3 regions of the Blautia luti genome follow, and region 1 is predicted to be linked to each of the others. Evidence: predicted binding sites of a transcription regulator. Region 1 holds the regulator's gene; each other region holds the start of a gene.
What was found. The regulator Rex, encoded in region 1, represses fermentation and respiration genes when NADH is low (regulators of the CRP and FNR family bind a similar motif). The targets are predictions, from matches to a motif close to ATTGTTAANTANTTAACAAT.
Positions count from the first base shown of each region.

Region 1 (8,130 bases):
CAGACGTTGCCCGTTAGGGCAGCGTCTTTTTTCTTTAGAGACAAAAGCTCCTGAGGTTGCCGATGCATTTAAGCAGGTCAATGAAGGAAAAATGGACAATTATTGATCCGATCAGTATTGATAAAGAAAACAAAATTATCAAAGTTGCGTTAGAAGATCACTGCTACTTCTCAATTATTTCTGATGAAGTAAAAACAGCTGAATAAGAGTAAATGAAAAAGGCGATGCATTCACACAGAATGCCCACCTTTTTTCTTTGCATTCTTCTCTTTCCACGCCTGTATGAATTCCAGCTGTTCCTGGTCGGAGATCTCCTGTGAGGCGGCGTCGTTGCCGGCGGCTGCACAGCAGAGCAGGATGAAACCCTGCAGTAAAAAGAAGATAAGGATCATCAATGCGATCATATAGGTTTACCTCCCTGTTGAAACGATAGTTCCAGTATGTACAGATCAGAAACACTTTATACAGTTTATGTGAAAAAATACCGGGAGATAACAAAAGATGAAGAACCCGAATAAATTAGAGTAAGAACTTGCTGCTTTTTATCCGGAGGTTTTATGGGAAATTTGTCTGATGCAGAATATACAGGGAAGGGGATCGGTGTCTGTGTTATGGATACAGGCCTGTTTCCTCATATAGACTTTGCAGGGCGGATCTGGGTATTCCGGGATTTCGTGAGAGGGCAGAAACAGCCTTATGATGACAATTCCCACGGTACCCATGTGTGCGGCATTATAGGAGGAGACGGAACAGCATCGAGGGGACGGATCAGGGGAATTGCACCGGGATGCGGATTTATTGCCCTGAAAGTGCTGGATGGGCTTGGAAACGGCAGAAAAGAGGATGTACTGCAGGCTATTGAATGGATATTGAAAAACAGAAAAAAATACGGGATCCGGATTGTTAACATTTCGGTGGGAACAACCTGCAGGACGAAAATGGACCACAAAATCCTGATAGACGGGGTAGAAAAATTATGGGATCAGGGACTGGTGGTAGTAGCAGCAGCGGGAAATCAGGGTCCCAGGCCGGGAAGTGTTACGGCACCGGGAAGCAGCCGTAAGATCATTACCGTAGGATCCAGTGATCTGCTCACAGGCAGATCGGCTATTTCCGGAAGGGGTCCTACGTTTGAATGTGTATGTAAACCTGACCTGGTGGCACCGGGCAGCAAAATACGTGCCTGCGCCCCTGGAGTGGACTTTCCTTATGGGGTCAAAAGCGGCACATCTATGTCTACACCGCTGGTTTCCGGTGCAGCAGCACTGATGCTGGAAAAAAATCCAGCCCTTACAAATCTGGAAATAAAGATGAAGCTGAAAGAAAGCGCCAGGGATATGGGACTGCCCAAGAATCTTCAGGGCTGGGGGGAACTGGATCTGGAGCGTTTTATGAAACTGTGAAAAAATTATCACTTTAATGTGCAAAAGCATTGACGAACCAGAGGATTTCAGATACAATAATATTCAAATGAGCCAATAGCCAAAGAGGAGGACATATATGAAAAAAATTCAGATGCAGACACCACTTGTGGAAATGGACGGAGATGAGATGACCAGAATCCTCTGGAAGATCATTAAAGAGGAACTTCTTCTTCCATATATTGATTTGAACACAGAGTATTATGACCTTGGCCTGGAATACAGAAATGAGACCGATGACCAGGTAACTGTTGATGCAGCAGAGGCTACAAAGAAATACGGGGTAGCTGTTAAATGTGCCACTATTACACCGAATAAGGCAAGAATGGAAGAGTATACCCTAAAGAAAATGTACAAGAGCCCGAATGGTACGATCCGTGCGATCCTGGACGGTACTGTATTCCGTGCTCCTATCGTGGTAAAAGGAATCGAACCATGTGTCAAAAACTGGAAAAAGCCTATCACCATTGCCCGTCATGCATACGGCGATGTGTATAAGAATACAGAGATGTATATCGACGGACCAGGGGATGCCTATCTCTTATTTAAGGGCGAGAACGGAGAAGAAAAGAAAGAACTGATCCATCATTATGACAGTGCCGGGGTTCTTCAGGGAATGCATAATCTGGATGATTCTATTTCCAGTTTCGCAAGATGCTGCTTTAATTATGCACTGGATACGAAGCAGAGCATTTGGTTTGGCGGTAAAGATACTATTTCCAAGATTTATGACGGACGCTTTAAAGAAATTTTTGCAACAATCTATGAAAATGAATTCAAAGAAAAATTTGAAGCAGCAGGAATTGAGTATTTCTACAGCCTGATCGACGATATTGTGGCCCGTGTGATGAAAGCAGAAGGGGGATTTATCTGGGCATGTAAGAATTATGACGGAGATGTTATGAGTGATATGGTTTCCTCTGCATTTGGTTCTCTGGCTATGATGACTTCTGTGCTGGTATCACCCCAGGGTTATTATGAATATGAGGCAGCTCATGGAACGGTACAGAGACATTACTATCGTCATCTGAAAGGTGAGGAGACATCCACAAACTCTGTTGCGACGATCTTCGCATGGACAGGTGCTCTCAGAAAACGTGGAGAACTGGACGGAAACAGGGAACTGATGGAATTCGCAGATAAGCTTGAGAAAGCAACATTAAGTACCATTGAAGAGGGAAAGATGACCAAGGATCTGGCACTGATCACCACTTTGAAGGATGTAACCGTGTTAAACAGTGAGCAGTTTATCCTGGCTATCAGAGAGAAACTGGATACACTGCTGTAAGTTGTTTGGACAGACATTTCACTAATAAAATAAAAAAGTAAAAAGAAAAAATGGGAAGAACCTGCATATTATGCAAGTTCTTCCCATTTTTCATACAAAGTTTCCAGTTCTTCTATAACAGCAGCTTTTTCTTTGCTGAGTTTGGCACATTCAGCAACATTGGTGCAGATATCAGGAAGAACCATGGTCTCATCAATTTCTTTGTCCCTGGTTTCCAGTTCTTCGATGCGGGCTTCGATTTTTTTTAATTCATTTTCCCGTTTACGCTGACGGGCCTGTTCCTCTTTCTGCTGCTGCCAGGACAGCTTATTATCAGATGCCTGCTTTGCCTCTGCCACAGCCTGGGCTGCTGCCGGAGCATATTTCTCTGTAAGTTCTTCTTTCTTCTCCAGGTAATAATCATAGTCACCTATGTAATTTACAATGGCCTGGTTGGTCAGATCCAGAATACGGGTTGCGGTCTGATTGATGAAGTAACGGTCATGGGAAACATACAATACAGTGCCTGTATAGCTGTTCAGGGCTTCTTCCAGGATTTCTTTGGAAGCGATATCCAGGTGGTTGGTAGGCTCATCCAGAATCAGGAAGTTGGCTTCCGAAAGCATCAGCTTCGCCAGTGATACGCGGCCTCGTTCACCACCGGACAATGCAGAGATCAGTTTGAAGACGTCGTCGCCTGTAAACAGGAAAGCTGCCAGCATGTTTCGGATTTCAGTTTCTGTAAGAGTAGGATAGGTATCGGCAATTTCCTGGAAAATGGTCTTTTCCATGTGCAGGACGTGATGTTCCTGGTCATAATAACCGATCTGTACTTTGGAACCAAGGGAAAATCTGCCGGAGTCTGCATTTATCAGACCATTGATGATCTTCAGCATAGTGGTTTTTCCGGTACCGTTATTTCCAATCAGCGCTACCCGTTCACCACGTTTGATCTCGAAAGAAATATTGGAGAAAAGGGTCTGTCCCGGGAAAGATTTGGAAAGTTCTTCTACATTAAGAACATCATTTCCGCTGACGTATCTGGGCTCTAAGGAGATACGCATCTGATTCTGGATCTCCTGGGGCTTCTCAATACGCTGGATCTTATCCAGCATTTTTTCACGGCTCTCAGCACGTTTGATGGATTTCTCACGGTTAAAGGATTTCAGCTTGGTAATTACGGCTTCCTGATGTTTGATCTCCCGCTGCTGATTCAGGTAAGCCTTGTACTGGGCATCACGAAGCTGGGCTTTTTTCAAGGCATAGGCAGAATAATTGCCGCTGTACATGCGCATGGTACCGGTCTCGATCTCCACGACTTTTGTTACAACTTTGTCCAGAAAATAACGATCGTGGGAAACGATAAATACAGCTCCCGGGTAGTTGAGCAGATAGGTTTCAAGCCAGGAAATACTCTCCATGTCCAGATGGTTGGTAGGCTCATCCAGGAGAAGGATATCCGGGCTGGAAAGCAAAAGTTTGCCCAGCGCTACACGGGTTTTCTGGCCGCCGGAAAGAGTTTCGATCTGGCGTGGAAAATCTTCTTCTGTGAAGCCGAGGCCTTTTAATACTCCCATAATCTCACTTTTATAAGCATATCCGTTTTCCAGTTCAAACTGATGGCTGAGTCTGGTGTAGGTATTCATCAGGCTGTCCAGAGCCTCGCCTGTGGCTGATTTCATTTCCTGTTCCATGCTGCGCAGACGATTCTCCATGTCGATGATGTGCTGCTTGGTGGAGATCAGCTCCTCGTAGATAGTATGGTGGCCGTGGATATCCTGATACTGGGCAAGATACCCGATATTTTTATCTTTGGCGAGTACCACATTGCCGGAATCAGGGGAAAGCTCGTGCATGATAATACGGAGCAGGGTAGTTTTACCGGCTCCGTTATTGCCGATGAGTGCGGCTTTTTCTCTGTCTTCTATATGGAAACTGGCATCCTGAAGGATCACCTTTTCGCCAAAGGATTTGCAGATGTTCTGACATGATAAGATCATACAAATTCCTCCGATATAGTAATTATTTTTCTTGAAATATTGCGAACCGCATACCATTATAACGGAATCCGGAGGCTTTTAAAAGCATAAATCGAAAATTCATAAAAAATATATGCAGGAATTGTTTAAAAGGTACAAAATCAATTTGACAATAAAATAACATTTCGGTATAATTGACATAGATAAATAAGGAGGGAAAATTTGTGGAAGCTAAGGAGATTTCAAAAGCGGTCATCAAACGTCTGCCTCGCTATTACCGTTATCTTGGTGAATTGATGGAAGAGAATGTAGAGAGAATTTCTTCCAATGATCTCAGTAAGAAAATGCATGTGACAGCTTCCCAGATTCGTCAGGATTTAAATAATTTCGGCGGTTTTGGTCAGCAGGGTTATGGTTATAATGTACGTTATTTATATACGGAAATCGGTAAGATACTGGGTCTGGACACAGTGCATCCTATGATTATCCTGGGTGCGGGTAATTTGGGACAGGCACTGGCGAATTATGTAGATTTTGAGAAACGGGGATTTAAACTGGTTGGTATTTTTGATGTAAATCCTGTACTGGAAGGAATTGCAGTACGCGGGATTGAGGTTCAGATGCTCAGTGACCTGCCTTTGTTTCTGAAGGAGAATGAGGTAGAAATTGCGGTGCTCACTCTTCCGAAGAACAAAGCAAAGGAAATGGCGAAGATCCTCATTGAAAACGGTATTAAAGCAATCTGGAATTTCGCACATATTGATTTGGATGCACCAGAGGACGTTATGGTAGAGAATGTACATCTGTCTGAGAGCCTTATGACCTTGTCCTACAATCTCAGCGAGTATCGAAAAGAGCATGAAGCTATGGAATAATTGGTGCTGAGAACGAAGTGAACAGTAACACAATGACAGCGAAGAAGCTGTGATCTTATCCGATCACAGCTTTTCTTTTGGTGAAAAAGGGTGTATACTTACATATAAATTGGGGTTTATGCAATGAGAGGTGAGAAAATGAGGGAGATCGTAACTGCCTGTGAAATGAAAGCACTGGATCGAAATACCATCGAAACAGCAGGAATCCCGTCACTGGTGCTGATGGAAAGAGCTGCATTAAAGACTGCAGAAGAGCTCAGAAAGCGGCTGAAAAATGGAAGCAGGGAAAGAATCCTGGTAGTTTGCGGAAGCGGAAATAATGGTGGAGACGGGCTGGCAATTGCCAGGCTTCTGCATCTGGCCGGGATAGAAACCTGTTTTTATCTGGCGGGAAAAGAAGAGCGGATGACAGAAGAAACGAAATGTCAGTTAAAGGCAGCCAGATACTATGGTGTTTTACAGGAGCATAACTTAAGAACTGATGAATATACTACTATAGTAGATGCCATCTTCGGGGTTGGGTTGGCCCGTCCTGTGGAAGGCAGCTATGCCCGGCTGATCCGGGAACTGAACGAGGCAGATGCATTTAAAGTGGCTGTAGATATTCCCTCCGGTGTCAATGCAGATACCGGATTTGAGATGGGAACTGCATTTCGGGCAGATCTTACGGTAACCTTTGCATTCCGGAAAAGAGGTTTATGTTTTTATCCGGGACGTATGCTGGGAGGAGAGATCATTACTGCAGATATCGGAATCTATCCGGAGCCGAAACAGAAACTGCAGGTACATTATCTGGGAAAAGAGGATCTGTCTTTGATGCCGCCCAGACTGCCTTATGGAAATAAGGGGACTTTTGGCAAGGTCCTTCTGGTAGTGGGATCACCGGAGATGTGCGGCGCTGCTTATTTAAGTGCTGCAGCGGCATTTAAATGTTCGGCGGGAATGGTGAAGATCCAGACTGTGGAGGAGAATCGAATCTCTCTGCAGACTTTGCTCCCGGAGGCGATGGTATCCTGCGAGTTTAATGAAGAGCAGAACAGACAGATGCTGAACTGGTGTGATGTTCTGGTGATCGGTCCCGGACTTGGAGTATCCGGCCGGAGCAGAGAACGCGCACAGTGGTTTTTATCCCATGCAGCAGAATGCGGCAGACCGGTGATCCTGGATGCAGACGGCCTGAATCTTCTCTCAGTCCATGATGAATGGAAGAAATATCTGGGTGAGAATGTGATCCTGACTCCTCATATCGGGGAAATGAGCCGCCTGAATAAAACAATGATCAGTGATATCCAGGATGCATTGATGGAAACCGCATATGAATATGCAAAAGAAACAGGTACTGTCTGTGTTCTGAAGGATGCCTGTACAGTAACTGCCGGGCCTTCAGGGGAAACCTATCTGAACCTGTCCGGGAATGCCGGGCTTGCCACTGCAGGAAGCGGCGATGTGTTAAGCGGTGTGCTGGCGGGAGTGCTTTGCATGTATCTCTCAGCAGAGAAAAAGATTCCTCCGGTACAGCTTGCAGCGCTGGGAGTTTTTGTTCACGGACTTGCAGGAGACAGGGCAGCAGAAGTATGTGGAAAAAGAGGAATGACCGCAAGGGACATTATCCGGTTTTTACCGGAAATACTGAGAATAAAGGACGACATGGATGATGGAAAAATGTAACAGAGTGAAAGCAGTGATTTCCTTGGATGCAGTGGAACATAATTTCCACGAGATGAGAAAGAACATTGCGCAGGATACAAAAATGATCGCGGTAGTCAAAGCGAATGCCTATGGACATGGGGCTGTTCAGATCGCTCATCTGATCCAGAATTATGATTATATATGGGGATTTGCCACAGCTACTGCAGAAGAGGCACTTGCTCTTCGAAAAGCAGGTGTGATGAAACCGATCCTGATCCTGGGAATTGTGTTTGATGAATATTATCCGGAGCTTGTGAGAAATCATATACGTCCTGCAGTCTGCGAATATGAGGAAGCCAGAAAGCTTTCCGCAGAGGCTGTCAGTCAGGGAGAAACAGTACATATTCACATCGCACTGGATACGGGAATGACCAGGATTGGTTTTGCGGATATACCGGAGAGCGTGGAAGAGATCAGAAAGATCGCTGCACTTCCGAATCTGGAGATTGAGGGAATGTTTACTCATTTTGCAAGGGCTGATGAATACGACAGAAGTCCTGCCATGGTGCAGCTGGAACGATATCAGGAATTTTCCGGACGTGTGGCAGAAGCGGGAGTGGAGATCCCTTTACATCACTGTTCCAACAGTGCAGGGATCATTCGTGTGCCTGAAGCGAATCTGAGCATTGTCCGGGCGGGAATTACCATCTATGGTATTTATCCGTCTGCCCAGGTTGAGACAGATATCGTAAGGCTGGATCCGGTAATGGAGCTGAAGAGCCATGTAACTTATGTGAAAGACGTGGAACCTGGAACTGCCATCAGCTACGGCGGTACTTTCGCAGCAGACAGGAAACTTCGTGTTGCAACTGTTCCGGTAGGATATGCAGATGGTTATCCGAGACAGCTTTCCAATAAGGGATGGGTACTGATCCATGGACAGAAAGCACCGATCCTGG
Region 1 is NZ_AP028156.1:1,648,629-1,656,758, forward strand. It holds gene R8695_RS07770 (LCP family protein) at 1-17, shown strand, start outside; gene R8695_RS07775 (hypothetical protein) at 81-206, shown strand; gene R8695_RS07780 (hypothetical protein) at 231-404, opposite strand; gene R8695_RS07785 (S8 family peptidase) at 558-1,403, shown strand; gene R8695_RS07790 (NADP-dependent isocitrate dehydrogenase) at 1,501-2,709, shown strand; gene abc-f (ribosomal protection-like ABC-F family protein) at 2,778-4,688, opposite strand; gene R8695_RS07800 (redox-sensing transcriptional repressor Rex) at 4,892-5,542, shown strand; gene R8695_RS07805 (NAD(P)H-hydrate dehydratase) at 5,666-7,210, shown strand; gene alr (alanine racemase) at 7,197-8,130, shown strand, end outside.

Region 2 (8,130 bases), 450 kb from region 1:
ATGTCCGTAGCAAGGAGCTTCATATGGTGTAGCTCCGTCAATATATTTCAGAACTTCGATAAATTCTGCGCAGAGAGCTGTAGCAACACCTGACATAAATACATCATTTGTTCTCTTCTCTCTTGTCATAAGAGTCTTTACTACTGCAAGAGCATCTTTTAACTCTGCAAGAGTTCCAACCTTTGTTCCTGTTACTGCATAGTAGCATGGTAAGGAATATGCTGTATCAGGGAAGCTGACTGCTTTGTCAGCGCCGTATTTTTCAATTGCCTGGTTAATGGCACCCTCTGTAAGTCCATAAACCGCGTCGTTTCCCGCAAAAACACTTTCAAATAAAGTCACTTGTTCTACCTCCTAATATATGATTACTGACGATCTATCTTTTCTTTTATTTTAATGATCTCATCGGTAACTGTCTTGCTGAAGTCATACGGGGATTTTCCCTGTCTGTCTGCATCAATTACCTCTGTGTTGTAATGAATCATACCTAAAAGATCTTCCTGTGGAATCCGTTCTCTGATAAAGTTTTCGTCATCTTCATTGCGCACTTTGTTTGCGACAACCTTTACCTGAGACACTCCTAAATCTTTTGCCAGGCGCTTTACATTTTTATATGTCTGCACACTCCTTGCACCTGGTTCGATCACTACGATAAATGCGTCAACTCCTTCTGTGGTTCCTCTGCCGAGATGTTCCAAGCCGGCTTCCATATCAAGAATTACTACATCTTCTCTTCTAAGTACCAGATTATTGATAATGCGCTTTAACATTACATGTTCCGGGCATACACATCCGCCGCCGCCTGTCTCGACAGTTCCCAGGACAAGGAGACGCACGCCATTGCAGACCTTACCATATTTCTCCGGGATATCGTCTACCTTCGGATTCAGATGATAGAACTGATTTCCCGCAGTGGCACCTGTACGTTCTTCCACAAGTTTACGCATTTTGGAAATTGGTACAATAGAATCCAGTGTTTCTTCATCAAAGCCTAATGCAAGACCAAGATTCGCATCCGGATCCACATCTGCTGCAAGTACCGGTCTTCCCTCTGCTGCATACAACCTGGCCAGCGTTGCTGCAAAAGTAGTTTTGCCTACGCCGCCTTTTCCTGTAACTGCTATTTTCATTTTACGTCATCCACCTTTTATTACATTTTTAAGATCACAGCAGATTAGATTCCTAATGCTGTTCTCTTCTCTTCGATTCTTTCGATCATCAGATCAACTAATTTCTCAATATCTGTTTCTACTGTATAAGCAGCTCCTGTCCATTTTCTTGTTCCCTCTGTAAGGAGCTCTCCCATTTCTGAAGAACCGGAAACATATGGATCAACACCAAGGAATGTATCAATACCAGTACCTACTACATAGTTACCGATGGATACAGCTTTTTCAGACATCCACTCAGGAGCACATCCAACTACAGGAAGCTGATTGATCTGAAGACCTGCATCTTTTGCAAGTTCAGCAGCAAGGATCATCATACGGGAAATATCTACGCATGATCCCATGTGGAGTACCGGTGGGATATCAGCCAGTTCACAGACACGTTTCAGACCTGCACCGCAGAGATCTTTTGCAGATTTGTCCATAAGACCTGCTTTTGCAGCTGCCTGTGCAGAACATCCGGAAGCAATGACAACGATATCATTGGCGATACATTTCTTCATCAGTTCAATATGTGCATAGTCAGGACGGATCTTAGGATTGTTACATCCAACCATAGCAACAGCACCACGGATAACACCGGAAGTGATGCACTCAAGTAATGGTTTTGTTGTTCCTGTCTCATCAACCTGAGAGTTTGTAACACCGTCAAGAACCTTAACGATTGCTTCTACGGAATAACCAACTGTAGCTTTCTGTTTCAGCTGTGGGATATGTACAAGTTCAGGTTTTCTGTTCTTGAAGTTGTCAATAGCCATCTTGACGATTGCTTTTGCATTCTCTCCTGCTGTCTCAGCATTGAATCTGATAAATTCAGCATCAGGCATCTGAGCGATCGGAGAAGTTGTGATAAATTTAGTATGGAAGCATTTGCTTAAAGGTCCTAATGCAGGGAAGATACACTGAACGTCTACTACGATCGCTTCGCAGGCACCTGTCAGTACTACATTCTCCTGCTGCAAGAAGTTACCGGCCATCGGAACACCGCGACGCATAGCTACTTCGTTTGAAGTACAGCATACACCGGAAACAGTGATTCCTTTTGCTCCTACAGATTTTGCATAATCGATCATTTCTTTGCTGTCTGCATATTCACAGATCATCTCAGAAAGGCTCGGATCATGTCCGTGTACAACAATGTTTACGTTTTCTTCAACCATAACACCAAGGTTAGCTTCTGTGTCAATTGGCTTCGGAGTTCCGAATAAAACATCAGAGAACTCTGTTCCCATCATGGAACCGCCCCATCCATCAGCCATACCGCAGCGAAGAGACTGTTTTACCAGTGCTTCCGGAAGAGAAGAACATCCCATATGTGCCATATGTAAAGAAGTGGAAACCTCACGGTCGATCGCACGTGGTGCAATTTCATTTTCAATCAGTTTCTCTTTCTGTCCTGCAGGCATTCTGTCAAGGAATCTCTGATATCCAAATGGTTTACCATATTCCATCAATCCTGTCTCAGCCATTTCATGAGCCAGATCATAGATATCTTTTCCTTCTGTCTCTACGCCCCATTCTTTTGCGATACGGATCAGTTTCTCAGGATCTTTTACCTGATAGTTTCCGCCGTCTTTTGCACAATATAATGTGTGGCAGATTTCACGACCGTGATCAGAGTGAGTAGCTGCACCACCTGCTGTAAATTTCAGGAAGTTTCTTCCTACGATACCATGGACGTCACATCCACAGATACCTCTTGGTGCTTTAGGGGTAATACGACATGGTCCCATAGCACAGATACGACAGCAGACACCCTGCTCACCGAATTTACAATGTGGAGTCTGATTTTTTACACGGAACTGCCATGCGTCAGCTCCAACCTTTGCACCTGTCTCCAAAAGTCTGGCAGTAGCCTCTTCAAACTCTTCCACTGTAGTTAATTTGAATTCACTCATTATAGACCTCCTTTAATTCTGGTTTGTGCATATCCTGTTTTCATGCACTTTTATTTTTAATAATCCCGCAGATAAAGAACCCATCCCTACCCATGGGTTATTTTACCGTAAATAAAACACTTTTTTTGTATGTTGTGCCTAAGATTCTCAATTTTCCCATGCACACAAACATCCCTTACCGTATTTCATACGGCAAGGGGTGCATATTATAAATCTAACTTGTCAACGATCGCACGAAGAGCAACCTTGACAGGGTTATTTTCCGGAAGTGTACTTGTCGGACGACCCTCGCAGTCATATTCATAGACTGTTTCGTCCTGTGGAACAACACCCAGAAGTGTCAGACCCTGATTGGCAATTTCTTCCTGAATTCCTTTGTTCAATTCCCCTTTCGGAGCTCTGTTGATAATCAGGCCGACTGTATCCGGATGCATGTCACATTCCTTGATCAGTTCTGCAATTCTGCCTACTGCCTGTACGCCCCTTCTGGAGCAGTCGCTGACCAGAATAGCAGTCTGCATGCTCGGAAGAACACCTCTGCTGATATGCTCCATTCCAGCCTCATTGTCTACGACAATATACGGATAATTATTCTGATATTTTGCAAGCTGAGTCTGAAGAAGTCCATTCACATAACAGTAACAGCCTTTTCCCTGTGTTCTTCCCATTACAAGAAGATCAAAGTCATCGTCCTCAACCAGCGCATCTTCAAAGCGCATTTCCGCATAATCTGCCTTGGATACTCCGGCAGGGATTGGATTCTCTTTTGCAAGTTCTGCACGGGCGATTTCTTCACGTACATCGCCAAGAGTGGTCTCCACCTCTACCCCAAGTACCTCATTGAGATTTGAATTCGCATCAGCATCTACTGCAAGAATCGGTCCTTTTCCCTGTTCACACAGATACTGGATCAGCATTCCGCATAATGTTGTTTTTCCTACGCCGCCTTTTCCTGCGACAGCAATCACGTGTGCCATAAAACCAGGTGCCTCCTAAATCTGTGTTATATTATACTAATGTACGAAGACCGGATCTGTCGATGATCTCAGATACGTCTTTCCATTTGTTCAGTGCATAGAGATGGATACCATCTACGCCCATTGCACGATATTCATCGATCTGTCTGATTGTATATTCGATACCTTCTTCTTTGAATCTCTTAACTTTGTCATCATAGAACATATCGAATGGTTTTCCGTCAGCATCTTTTGCTGCGAATGGATTCGGGAACAGCCAGTTTCTGGAGATGAGTCTGCAAAGCTCACTATCCATTACACAGCCGTTACGGGAAAGTGCCATGTTGATTGTGGCAGACATGTCGAGGATTGGCATTACCCCAACATCTACAGGCATTGTAACACCAGCTTCACGGATTGCATCCAACCAGTATTTGAACTGTTCCATATCCCAGCAGAGCTGAGTCATGATGTAGTCTGCGCCATTGTCCTGTTTCTGTTTCAGGACTGCGATATCAGCATCAAGAGAACGACATGCAATATGTCCTTCCGGTGATCCTGCTACTGCGATCTCAAATTTATCACCAAATTCATTACGTACGAATTTAACAAGATCTGTTGCATAATTGAAGTCACCGCATGTTGTTGTTTCACCAAGCGGAATATCTCCACGAAGTGCAAGCATATGATCTACGCCTTCATCTAAGTACTGCTGAAGCTGATCTTTGATGCCTTCTTTTGTATTTTTGATAACTGTGAAATGTGTTACAGGTGTTGTACCTGCTTTCTTGATCATCTGACATACTTCACGGTTTGCACCAACGTTTCCGCCGCCTGCACCATATGTACATGAAATGTACTCCGGTTTGTATTTCATCAGATGTTCAATTGTTCCTGGAAGGTTTTCCATACCTTTTTCTGTCTTAGGTGGGAATACTTCGAAGGAAAGGAGCATTTTCTCTTTCATTGCTTCTGATAATTTCATAGTTACTACCTCCACGTCTTTTATTATTTATTATCAAGGCATTTATTTCTGCCTTTGATTCATATGAAATCCAATCCGCCGCAAATCCGCATTCTTTCCGCAGGGCGAATCTTCATTCGCAGGTATTAATCACATTTAAGTTTCACAATGCTGTTGGCAAGGTCAACCATAAGGATTGTTCCCTCAACTACTCTTTCGTCTCCCATGATGTCACGGAGAACCAGCTTGTTTCCGTCCACATCAATGCGGGATACATTCTTAAAGATAACAGAATCATCGCTTTCTTTATATACAGTTGCTAAACACATGTGATGCCGCCTCCTATTTCATTTCTTCTTTAACAAGTGTTAAAGCAAGCCCAAGTCTCATATTGCCTTTTTGGAAATCTGCAACAGCTTCCTTGATCGTCTTACATGCTGCATCCATTCCCATCTTGGCAAGATTATCTGCCATCTGATCCAGTTCCTGAGCATGGTGCTCGTTATGCTGAAGCATATATGTCAGAAGTGCCAGTGTTTCGTTCTTACAGTCTCCCTCATTACAGGATCCGCAATGACTGTTCTCACAGGCATGGTCTGTATGGGTATGTCCATGATCATGACCGTCGCCATGAGTATGTTCATGAGTATGAGTCACACCATCTTCATGAGTATGCTCGTGGGTATGTCCGTGTCCATGCTGGACAAGATTCCCGTTTTCATCTTTGATTAAATGCATGATTAAATGCCCCTTTCTATTGAAAAACATGCTGAATCTATAGAATTCCCGCTGTTTTTATGACAATTAATTATCAATTTATTGATATTATACATCGTTTTTTTCATTTCCGCAAGGTATTTAGCATAAAAAATTACCAAATAATTCTGAAATATTCGCCCATAAATAGTCTTTTTTACGATATGTGTTAATTGTTTAACTATTATGTTATTTCGTTAACAACATGAACAATAAAAAAGTTAATAAATTTGATGTACTTGCGACATACTTTTATGTTATACTTAAACAAGATTATCGGGCAAAACCTTAATTGTCCGCCAAAATATCGCAAAGTATACAGGATTGCTGAAAATGTAACAAACAGCAAACTATATATCAAGCAAGAGGATTAGAGGAATTGGAGGAATTATTTTGAATAATACCGTTTTTCTGAATACAAACAGAGAGATGCCTTTACTGGGTCTCGGGGTATACAAAGCTACCGGAGAAAATGAAGCAGAGAATGCAGTCATTTCCGCTGTTGAATCCGGATATCGTCTCATCGACACAGCTTCCGTATATAAAAACGAAGAAAATGTCGGACGCGGCATCGCCAGATGCGGAATTCCCAGAAGCGAGCTTTTTATCACCAGCAAGGTCTGGAACACAGCACAGCGTCTCGGAGACATTCAGGGAGCTTTTGAAAGAAGCCTTGACCGTCTGAAGCTGGATTATATTGATCTATACCTGATCCACTGGCCTGTTCCGGGATGTTACCTCAGCACATGGAAAGTGCTGGAAGAAATCCAGAAAACCGGACGTGCTCTCTCTATCGGTGTCAGTAACTTCGAGATCCGGCATCTGGAAGAGCTGGCAAAGAATTCCGGCATTGTCCCTGCTGTAAATCAGATCGAATGCCACCCACTGTGTTATCCTAAAGAACTGATCGACTACTGCCAGGCCAAAGGGATCCAGGTACAGGCTTATGCGCCGCTTGCAAGGGGTGCTTATCTGGACAATGATCTTATGTGTGTGCTTGGCACCAAATATGCTCATACGCCTGCCCAGGTCGGTCTTCGCTGGGCAACACAGAAGGGAATTTCCGTAATCCCGAAATCTGTTCATCCTGACCGTATCAGAAGCAACGCTGATATCTTTGATTTCACCATCGAACAGGAAGATATGGATCTGATCGATGATCTGAACGAAAATTTCCACAGCTCTCATGTCCCAGAAGATTTGAGAGATGTTGCATTTTAACCGTATCAGACCAATAATAAAGCAGGCATCCCAAAAGTGCCTGCTTTAATCATCTGCATATTCTCTTTGAATACGTCAGATCCCAAACTAATTATTATCCCACGGAAGCATCGGTGTTTCCACCTTCTTATCTCTTACCATCAGGTCGATCACTGCCTCTGCAGCGCTCTTTCCTTCAAACAGAACTTTATTTATTTCTGTGATGATCGGCATCTCCACATCATATTTCTCTGCCAGTTCTTTGGCAGCTTTCGCAGAATAAACACCTTCAACCACCATCTTCACTTCATCCATCGCCTGCTGCATGGTATATCCCTGTCCCATCAGATATCCTGCCTTGCGGTTACGGCTGTGAACGCTGGCACAGGTAACGATCAGATCTCCGATTCCGGACAGACCGTAAAAAGTTTCCATACGTGCGCCCATTTTTACGCCAAGACGGGAAATCTCTGCGATCCCCCGGGTGATAAGGGCAGCTTTTGTATTGTCGCCGTATCCAAGTCCATCTGCTGTTCCCGCCGCAAGAGCGATCACATTCTTTAATGCAGCTCCAAGTTCAACTCCCAGCATATCCGGTGTTGTATATACTCTGAATACAGGACTCATGAAGATTCCCTGCAGATATTCCGCAGTCTCTCTTTTATGAGAACTTACCACACAGGTCGTAGGCAATCCTTTTCCAACTTCCTCTGCATGGCTCGGTCCCGAAAGTACTGACACATCTGCCTGTGGAAGTTCCTGTTCGATGATCTCGCTTAATGTAAGAAGTGTTTTCTCTTCCACACCTTTGGCAACATTTACAATTTTCTGCCCTTCTTTTACAAAGGGCGCCAGCCGCTTACAGGTACTTCTGGTATAAGGAGACGGCACTGCCAGCACAGCAACATCCGCATCCCGCAGACTTCTCTCAGCATCTGTTGTAATGTCAATTGGTTCAGGAATCTTAACACCCGGAAGTTTGCTTACATGTTCACGTTTTTCTCTTAATGTTGCAATCTCTTCTCCAAGTGCTGACCAGAGGATCACCTCATGTCCGTTGTTATAAAGAAGAATAGACAGGGCGGTTCCCCAGCTTCCCGCACCAAGTACACTGATTTTTGCCATATAAACACCTCTTTTTTATTTATTTTTCTTACTCAGATAAATCTTGCTTTCTGTTCCGTCAA
Region 2 is NZ_AP028156.1:2,102,320-2,110,449, forward strand. It holds gene acsB (acetyl-CoA decarbonylase/synthase complex subunit alpha/beta) at 1-342, opposite strand, end outside; gene R8695_RS09870 (ATP-binding protein) at 366-1,130, opposite strand; gene cooS (anaerobic carbon-monoxide dehydrogenase catalytic subunit) at 1,175-3,067, opposite strand; gene R8695_RS09880 (ATP-binding protein) at 3,274-4,044, opposite strand; gene R8695_RS09885 (methylenetetrahydrofolate reductase) at 4,076-5,008, opposite strand; gene R8695_RS09890 (CooT family nickel-binding protein) at 5,134-5,316, opposite strand; gene R8695_RS09895 (DUF8180 domain-containing protein) at 5,330-5,725, opposite strand; gene R8695_RS09900 (aldo/keto reductase) at 6,137-6,964, shown strand; gene R8695_RS09905 (NAD(P)H-dependent glycerol-3-phosphate dehydrogenase) at 7,052-8,068, opposite strand; gene plsY (glycerol-3-phosphate 1-O-acyltransferase PlsY) at 8,084-8,130, opposite strand, start outside.
Region 2: R8695_RS09895 (DUF8180 domain-containing protein) is a predicted target of Rex. The motif match lies at 5,784-5,803, and genes of this name have one in related genera.

Region 3 (8,130 bases), 710 kb from region 1:
TCTGGATTTCCTCACCGCCATTGTCTTTCAGAATTTTTCTCACTTCACGGATATCGTCTGCAGTACGTGTAAAGGATGCTGCAACGAAATCAAATCCTTCCTGAATACCAAAGAGAAGATCTTCATGGTCTTTCTTGCTGATAAATGGCATCTTCAGGTTTGCTCCTGGAACATTGACACCTTTCTTATCTCCGATCACACCTGCATTGATAACCTTGCAGACAATATCTTTTCCGGAAATATCCTGTACTTCTAGATCAACAAGTCCGTCATCAACCAGAATGTGTCCGCCCGGCTGTACATCCTTATAAAGTTCTTTATAAGTAATGCTTACATGCTCGTTGGTTCCTTCGATATCTTTATTTGTAAATGTAAAAATCTGTCCTTCTTCCAGAGAAACCTTGCCATCCTTGAAGCATCCAAGTCTGATCTCCGGTCCCTTTGTATCAAGAAGCGCTGCAACAGGTCTGTCATATTTCTTACGAAGTTCTCTCAGCTTCTGGATGCGTCCTCTCTGTTCATCATGAGGTCCATGTGAGAAATTGAAACGTGCTACATCCATTCCCTCTCTCACAAGCTGTTCCATAACATCGTCTTTATCCGTAGACGGTCCCATCGTACAGATAATTTTGGTTTTTCTCATTTAATCTTTCCCTCCAACTGTCAAGTCAATTTTCTCTATTATCCCTGTAAAACAATGTAATAAAATGTTACTCGTTTTTATCAATGAAAAACATTAAGTCAACTAAAAATTACCATTATTGAGACTATATGTCAATATCAAATTTCGGTTTATTTTTGTAAATATTTGACAAAAAAATAACACACTTTTATTGCAAATGTTACATATATTTTTGCTGGTTCGACAGTTGGCAAATTTATTACAAATTCCTGTCAAAACCCAAAATCTGCGTAGTCTTCCGGCAGGAACCTGTGGTAAATGATATGGCATCCTTCATCTTTGAAACAATAATAATAGGGATCTGATCCATCATCAAAGCGTACCATCACATCAAATTCGCCGTTATCCATAGGTTCAGTAACAATCTTGTCTGAATAAGAATGAAATAACTCTTTGATTTCATCCAGCGTACATCCATGTCTACCTACCAACTCGATCAGTGCCTTGATAAATTCATTATCTTTCATATTATTATGCACATATTCTGACGCTTTATCAGAAACAGTGAAACAGAAACGATTTCCTCTGTGTGAAACCACAACCTCCCCAAATTTCTCTTTCATATAAGCAGGAAAATCTTTTAAAATTTCCATCATTCCTGCTGCATCGGCATTGCTTTCAAAAAAATGATTCAGGGAACTGAGCGGATAATAAAGACTGATCTTCTCCTTCATGTATCCAAGCTTCGCCTGTTCTTCCTTGATCACATCGATCAGACTTGTTTCCAATCTATTATAATTCATTTATAAGTCCTCCTGAAAATCTGTTTTTTACCTTTTTCTGGTTAATATTTTATCAAATATTGCCCGAAAATCAATGGATTTCTTTCCCAATTGTACACAATCCAAAACATTCCCAATGTTTTCTTTTTCATACAAAAGTAAAGTATGCGATCCTGCCCTAAGGGCTTTTTATTTCATAGGAACATTACGGAGTAATTTTCCATGAAATAAAACAGCGTTTCAGATACTCTCCATATCCAAAACGCTGTCATCGTTCATACTATTTCAATCTGTACTTAATCCCAGTTCTTACGTCCATAGCGCAGTGTCACATCATGGATCTCTTTCTGGAGTTTCTTCGTAAGATCTCTCTTTTTAATCCTCCACTTCCAGTTGGTGCCAACTGTGGATGGTTTGTTCATTCGGAACCGGTTATCCAGTCCCATGTAATCCTGCATTGGAATTACGCAGACGCGTGCTGCACTTCGCATGATCAGGCTAATGAAGCATTGATACAATTCTTCTTCCGGTGTTGCATGATCGCACAGATAATCTCTTGCCAGCTTTCTTTCTTCTTCTGTAATGCTCTTCCACCATCCCACGATTGTTTCATTATCATGAGTTCCAGTATATGCCACACAATTCTCCGGATAATTGTGCGGCAGATAATCACTGGCACATCCGGAATCTCTGGCGTCAAAGGCGAATTCCAGTACTTTCATTCCCGGAAAACCGCTTTCATATACCAGATGACGTACAGAGTCTGTCATATATCCTAAATCCTCTGCAATAACCTGCTTCCAGCCCAGGACCTGTTCAATTCTGCGGAACAGATCGATTCCCGGTCCTTTTTCCCAATGTCCACCTGTGGCATCCGTATCTCCATACGGAATAGCAAAATATTCATCAAATCCACGGAAATGATCGATACGGACAACATCATAGAGCCTGAAACAGTAACTCATTCTGGATATCCACCACTGATATCCTGTATCTCTGTGATAATCCCAACGGTACAGTGGATTTCCCCATAACTGTCCTGTTGCAGAAAATCCATCCGGAGGGCATCCTGCCACTGCCAGAGGTACATTTTCCTCATCCAGCTGGAATAATTCCGGATGTGCCCATGCATCCGCGCTGTCCATGGCAACATAGATCGGGATATCCCCGATGATCTGGATTCCCTTTGAATTGGCATAGGATTTCAGTTTCATCCACTGCTCATAGAACTTGAACTGCATATACTGCTGGAATTCAATATCAAAATATAACTCCTCACGATAATAATCCATGGCATTGTTCCAGCGAAGTCTGATATCTTCTGCCCATTTCGTCCATTCCACACCCCCGAAACGATCCTTTACTGCCATAAATAAAGCATAATCGGAAAGCCACCAGCTGTTCTCTGCTACAAATTTCTGATAGTCCGGATTCTTGCTGATAGCACTGTTTTCATATGCTTTTCGCAGAAGAGGATATCGTCCTTTGTATATTTTCTCATAGTCCACATCATCGGGTTTCTTTCCCCAGTTGACTTTCTCACAGTCTTTCTTATCCAGAACGCCCTCTTCCACCAGTGTATCCAGATCTATGAAATAAGGATTTCCCGCAAATGTGGAAAATGACTGATAGGGAGAATCTCCATAACTGGTTGGGCCTAACGGCAGGATCTGCCAGTAAGTCTGACCGGCTTCCTTTAACCAGTCTACAAATTCATACGCACTTTTGGAAAAGCATCCGATCCCATAGTCTGACGGCAGGCTGCTGATCGGTAATAAAATTCCCGCTGATCTATTTTCCATAATTTCTCTCCTTTTGCATCCCTTGCTATGCTTTATTTGCATTATTTCATGCAAACGTTTGCATTAATTATAGCGTTATTTTGCATTAATTACAATCCACTATTTTTAATTCTACTTTTTAAACAATCAGACGCCTTGTTTTTTGTGCATTTCTTACTTTTTTGTGCATTGGGGAACTATCTGAAGACCTGGGAATGCCATTTGACAACCCCTGTTTCTTCTTATAAAATAGATGCAACGATAACCATGGTATGGAGTTTTTTACCAATCGCTCCATATCACTATTTATGGAGGTTTTTTCATGGCAGTAACCATTAAAGAGGTAGCAGCTCTGGCCGGCGTTTCACCGTCCACAGTTTCCAGAACCTGTAAAAATAACCCTTCTATCAGTGAAGAGACAAAAGAACGCGTGCGCAAAGCCATGCTTCAGTTAGGCTATGAACCCAATTTCCAGGCCAGCACCCTGGCATCCCAGTCATCCAATTCCCGGTGCATTGGCATCATTTTGCCCGCTTCTGCCAAAGAAGCATACGAAAATTCCTTTTATCTGGAAACCATCCGGGGAATCAGCCACTACTGCAACAGCCACCAGTATATCAGCACCATTATAACAGGACAGAATAAAGAAGAAATCCTGCAGACCGTGCGTTCTATGGCACGCAGTGGCAAAGCAGACGGTTTTATCCTTCTGTATTCCAGACAGGATGATCCTGTCATTGATTACCTGTTCAGTAAAGGCCTGCTTTATATTCTCATCGGTAAACCTGCCCAGTACACCAATCACACCATGTATATCGATAACGACAATCTTCTGGCAGGCCAGGAAGCCACAGAATATCTCTACAGCCTTGGCCACAGACGCATTGCTTATCTGGGTGTGGATTCTTCCCTGGTATTCTCTTCCGACCGTAAAATGGGATATCAGCAGGCACTTTTGAATCATGGACTGGCTGTACGTCCCGACTACTGTATTGAAGTTCCGGAGATTTCTCAGGAAAGATCAGACCAGCTGCTCAATCTTCTTAAGCAGAAAGACCGTCCCACTGCCATTTTGGTAAGTGACGACATCCTGGCGGTTTATCTGGAACGGGTATGTATGGAGGCAGGGCTTTCCATCCCCGAAGACCTGTCCATTCTTTCCTTTAACAACTCTCTTCTGGCCAGACTTACCTCGCCTCAGCTCACATCCATAGACATCAATTCCTGTCAGCTGGGGATCGAGGCAGCCTCCCAGATGATCAACCATATCGAAAACCCCAATCTCCTGGCAACGAAGATCATCGTTCCTCATCATCTCATAGAGAGGGACAGCTGCCGGTCAGTGGATATCCATTCCGAACCGCTGTAATTTTTGTAATTGGTCATACCTATGCTTCAGTTTTTTGTTAATTATTTCCCAATCTTTGTTTGCAGATCTACTGTCCCAATACAGGTACAGTAGATCTATTCATATCAAAAAGTTATAATTATAATGCATTTTTTCTATTTTACGTTTTTTTCTTTCTGTGATAGCATGTGTCTAGTTAAAAAAATAACACAATTTATTTACCAGTGTACCTGCAAGTTGTCGGTACACTGCCGAGACATCAAAGATAAAGAAAGAAAAAGAGGTAAGAAAATGGAAGACAACAAATTATGTCTTGAAAAGCAGCCTTTAAATCAGGAAATGCTTGACAAAATCGATGCTTACTGGCGTGCAGCGAACTACCTGTCTGCCGGACAGCTCTATCTTCTTGACAATCCGCTTCTGAGAGAGCCATTAACCATGGATCAGATTAAGAAGAAAATCGTTGGTCACTGGGGAACTGTACCAGGACAGAACTTCGTTTATGCACACTGCAACCGTGTCATTAAACGTTACGACCTGGATATGATCCTCCTTTCCGGTCCGGGACATGGTGGAAACTTCATGATCGCCAACACTTATCTGGAAGGTTCTTACAGCGAAGTTTATCCTAATATCAGCCAGGATGAAGAAGGTATGAAGAAAATGTTCAAACAGTTCTCCTTCCCATGTGGAGTTCCGAGCCACTGTGCACCGGAAACACCTGGTTCCATCAACGAGGGTGGTGAGCTTGGTTATTCCATCGCTCATGCTTTCGGAGCTGTATTCGATAACCCGGAGCTGATCGCTACTACTGTTGTAGGTGACGGCGAGGCTGAGACCGGCCCTCTGGCAACATCCTGGCAGTCCAACAAATTCCTGAACCCGATCACTGATGGTGCTGTACTTCCTATTCTTCACTTAAACGGATATAAGATCAGCAACCCTACTATCTTCTCCCGTCTTTCTCATGAAGAGCTTGAATGCTTCTTTAAGGGCTGTGGCTGGAAACCATACTTCGTTGAAGGCGATGACCCAATGACCATGCACAAGAAGATGGCAGAAACAATGGATACTGTAATCGAAGAAATCAAAGCAATCCAGAAACACGCACGTGAGAACAATGATCCGGAGCGTCCAGTATGGCCAATGATCGTTCTTCGTACTCCTAAGGGATGGACAGGTCCTAAGGTTGTTGACGGACTTCAGATCGAAGGTTCTTTCCGTGCTCATCAGGTTCCGATCTCCATGGAGAAACCAGAACATCTTGAACTTCTGAAAGAGTGGCTAGAAAGCTATCGTCCTCAGGATCTCTTCGATAAAAATGGCCGCCTGATCCCTGAACTGGCTGAACTGACTCCTAAGGGAAATGCACGTCTTGGTGCGAACCCACATGCAAACGGCGGACTTCTTCTGAAAGACCTTCGTCTTCCGGATTTCCGTAATTACGGTATCGAAGTACAGCCTGGCAAAACAAAAGCTCAGGATATGATTGAACTTGGCGGATACATTCGTGACATCTTCAAACTGAATGAAGAGAACAAGAATTTCCGTATCTTTGGACCAGACGAAAGTATGTCCAACCGTCTGTACAAAGTATTTGAATATCAGAAACGTGACTGGAATGCAGAAATGCTTGATACTGATGACTGCCTCGCAAGAGACGGACGTATCATGGACAGTATGCTCAGCGAGCATATGTGTGAAGGATGGCTGGAAGGTTACCTGTTAACAGGTCGTCACGGCTTCTTCGCAAGCTATGAAGCATTCATCCGTATCGTTGACTCCATGGCAGCTCAGCATGCAAAATGGCTCAAAGTCTGCAACCAGCTTTCTTGGAGACAGCCGATCGCATCCCTGAACTTCATCCTGACATCCAACGTATGGCAGCAGGACCACAACGGATTTACACATCAGGATCCTGGATTCCTGGATCACATCGCTAATAAGAAAGCAGACGTGGTACGTATGTACTTACCACCAGACGCTAACTGCTTACTCTCCTGCTTCGATCACTGCATCAAGAGTAAGAACTATGTAAACGCAATCGTAGCTTCCAAACATCCAAGCTGCCAGTGGCTGACCATGGAGCAGGCTGTTAAGCACTGCACACAGGGTATCGGTATCTGGGAGTGGGCAAGCAATGACTGTGGTGAAGAACCAGACCTTGTCATGGCTTGCTGTGGTGATACACCTACACTTGAGATCATGGCTGCTGTTACGATCCTTCGTGATGAAATGCCAGAACTTAAGATCCGTGTTGTTAACGTTGTCGACCTGTTCAAACTGGAATCCGACCACAAACATCCACACGGCTTAAGCGATGCAGAGTACGATGCAATCTTCACAAAAGACAAACCGGTTATCTTTGCATTCCACGGATATCCGACACTGATCCACGAGCTTACATATGGTCGTCATAACCACAATGTTTCCGTTCATGGATATCAGGAAGAAGGTACGATCACTACTCCATTCGATATGCGTGTACAGAACCAGATCGACCGTTTCAACCTTGTAAAAGATGCCATCATGCATCTGCCACAGCTTGGAAATAAAGGTTCTTACTTAATCCAAAAGATGAACGACAAGCTTGTTGAGCATAAACAGTACATCGCTGAATATGGCCAGGATCTTGAAGAGATCAGGAACTGGGAGTGGCATAAATAAAATCTTATAGTTAAATTGTCCAGACATAACTACAGGACAGGTACATGTGATTTCGCATGATACCTGTCCTGTTTTTCTTCTACATTATTTTTATATACAAATCCCCACCAGATTTATACACCTTCTCTTTCTGCCAGGAATTTCTGAAACGCTTTGGATGCAATACTCTGAGGATATTCTGTATCATGTATCAGAATAATACTTCTCTCAGGAAATGTTTCATTTACATCAATTTCAAAAACCTTATCTGCTGCCAGATCATCTTTTGCAAATTCTTCAGGCAGAAATCCAATTCCCATGTTATATCGCACTGCCGGGAGGATCATGTCTGTAGTCGCCAGCTCTACATCCGGTGAAAACTGCAGGCCGTTTTTGGCAAAATACGCATTCAGATATCTCCTGGTGATTGCCTCAGAAGTCAGGCTGATCCACGGATAGGTGGACAACTCCTCCAATGAAGTCTTTCTTCCCTTCAACTCTGCAAAACGGCTGCCCCCGATCAGGATTTCTTTATACTTTCGCACAACTTTCATTTTCAATGGCTCTGTAACCTGTAAGGCTGCAGACACAACTGCAAGGTCTACCTTTCCTTCCCTGAGTGCACTTACAGAGTCCGTAGTACTGTTATTCAATATCTTAAAATGCACATTCGGATATTGAATATTAAAGTCTCTGACTGCCTCAAACAAATAACAATGAAGCGCCGTCTCCGTGGCACTGATATAGATGGTTCCATTTTCCAGGCTGATCAGATTGTTCAGATTATCTTCTGCCTTAAAAAACTGCGCACAGCCTGCTGCTACATATTCATAGAAAATCTTTCCCTCAGGTGTCAATTTCATCCCGCTTTTGCTTCTTGTAAAAAGGCGGCAGCCCAGTACATTCTCCAGATTATGGATCGTCCTGGTCACAGCCGGCTGGCTGGTTTTC
Region 3 is NZ_AP028156.1:943,578-951,707, reverse strand. It holds gene pyk (pyruvate kinase) at 1-643, opposite strand, end outside; gene R8695_RS04420 (DUF3877 family protein) at 895-1,425, opposite strand; gene malQ (4-alpha-glucanotransferase) at 1,701-3,248, opposite strand; gene R8695_RS04410 (LacI family DNA-binding transcriptional regulator) at 3,508-4,554, shown strand; gene R8695_RS04405 (phosphoketolase family protein) at 4,825-7,200, shown strand; gene R8695_RS04400 (LysR family transcriptional regulator) at 7,314-8,130, opposite strand, start outside.
Region 3: R8695_RS04405 (phosphoketolase family protein) is a predicted target of Rex. The motif match lies at 4,588-4,607, and genes of this name have one in related genera.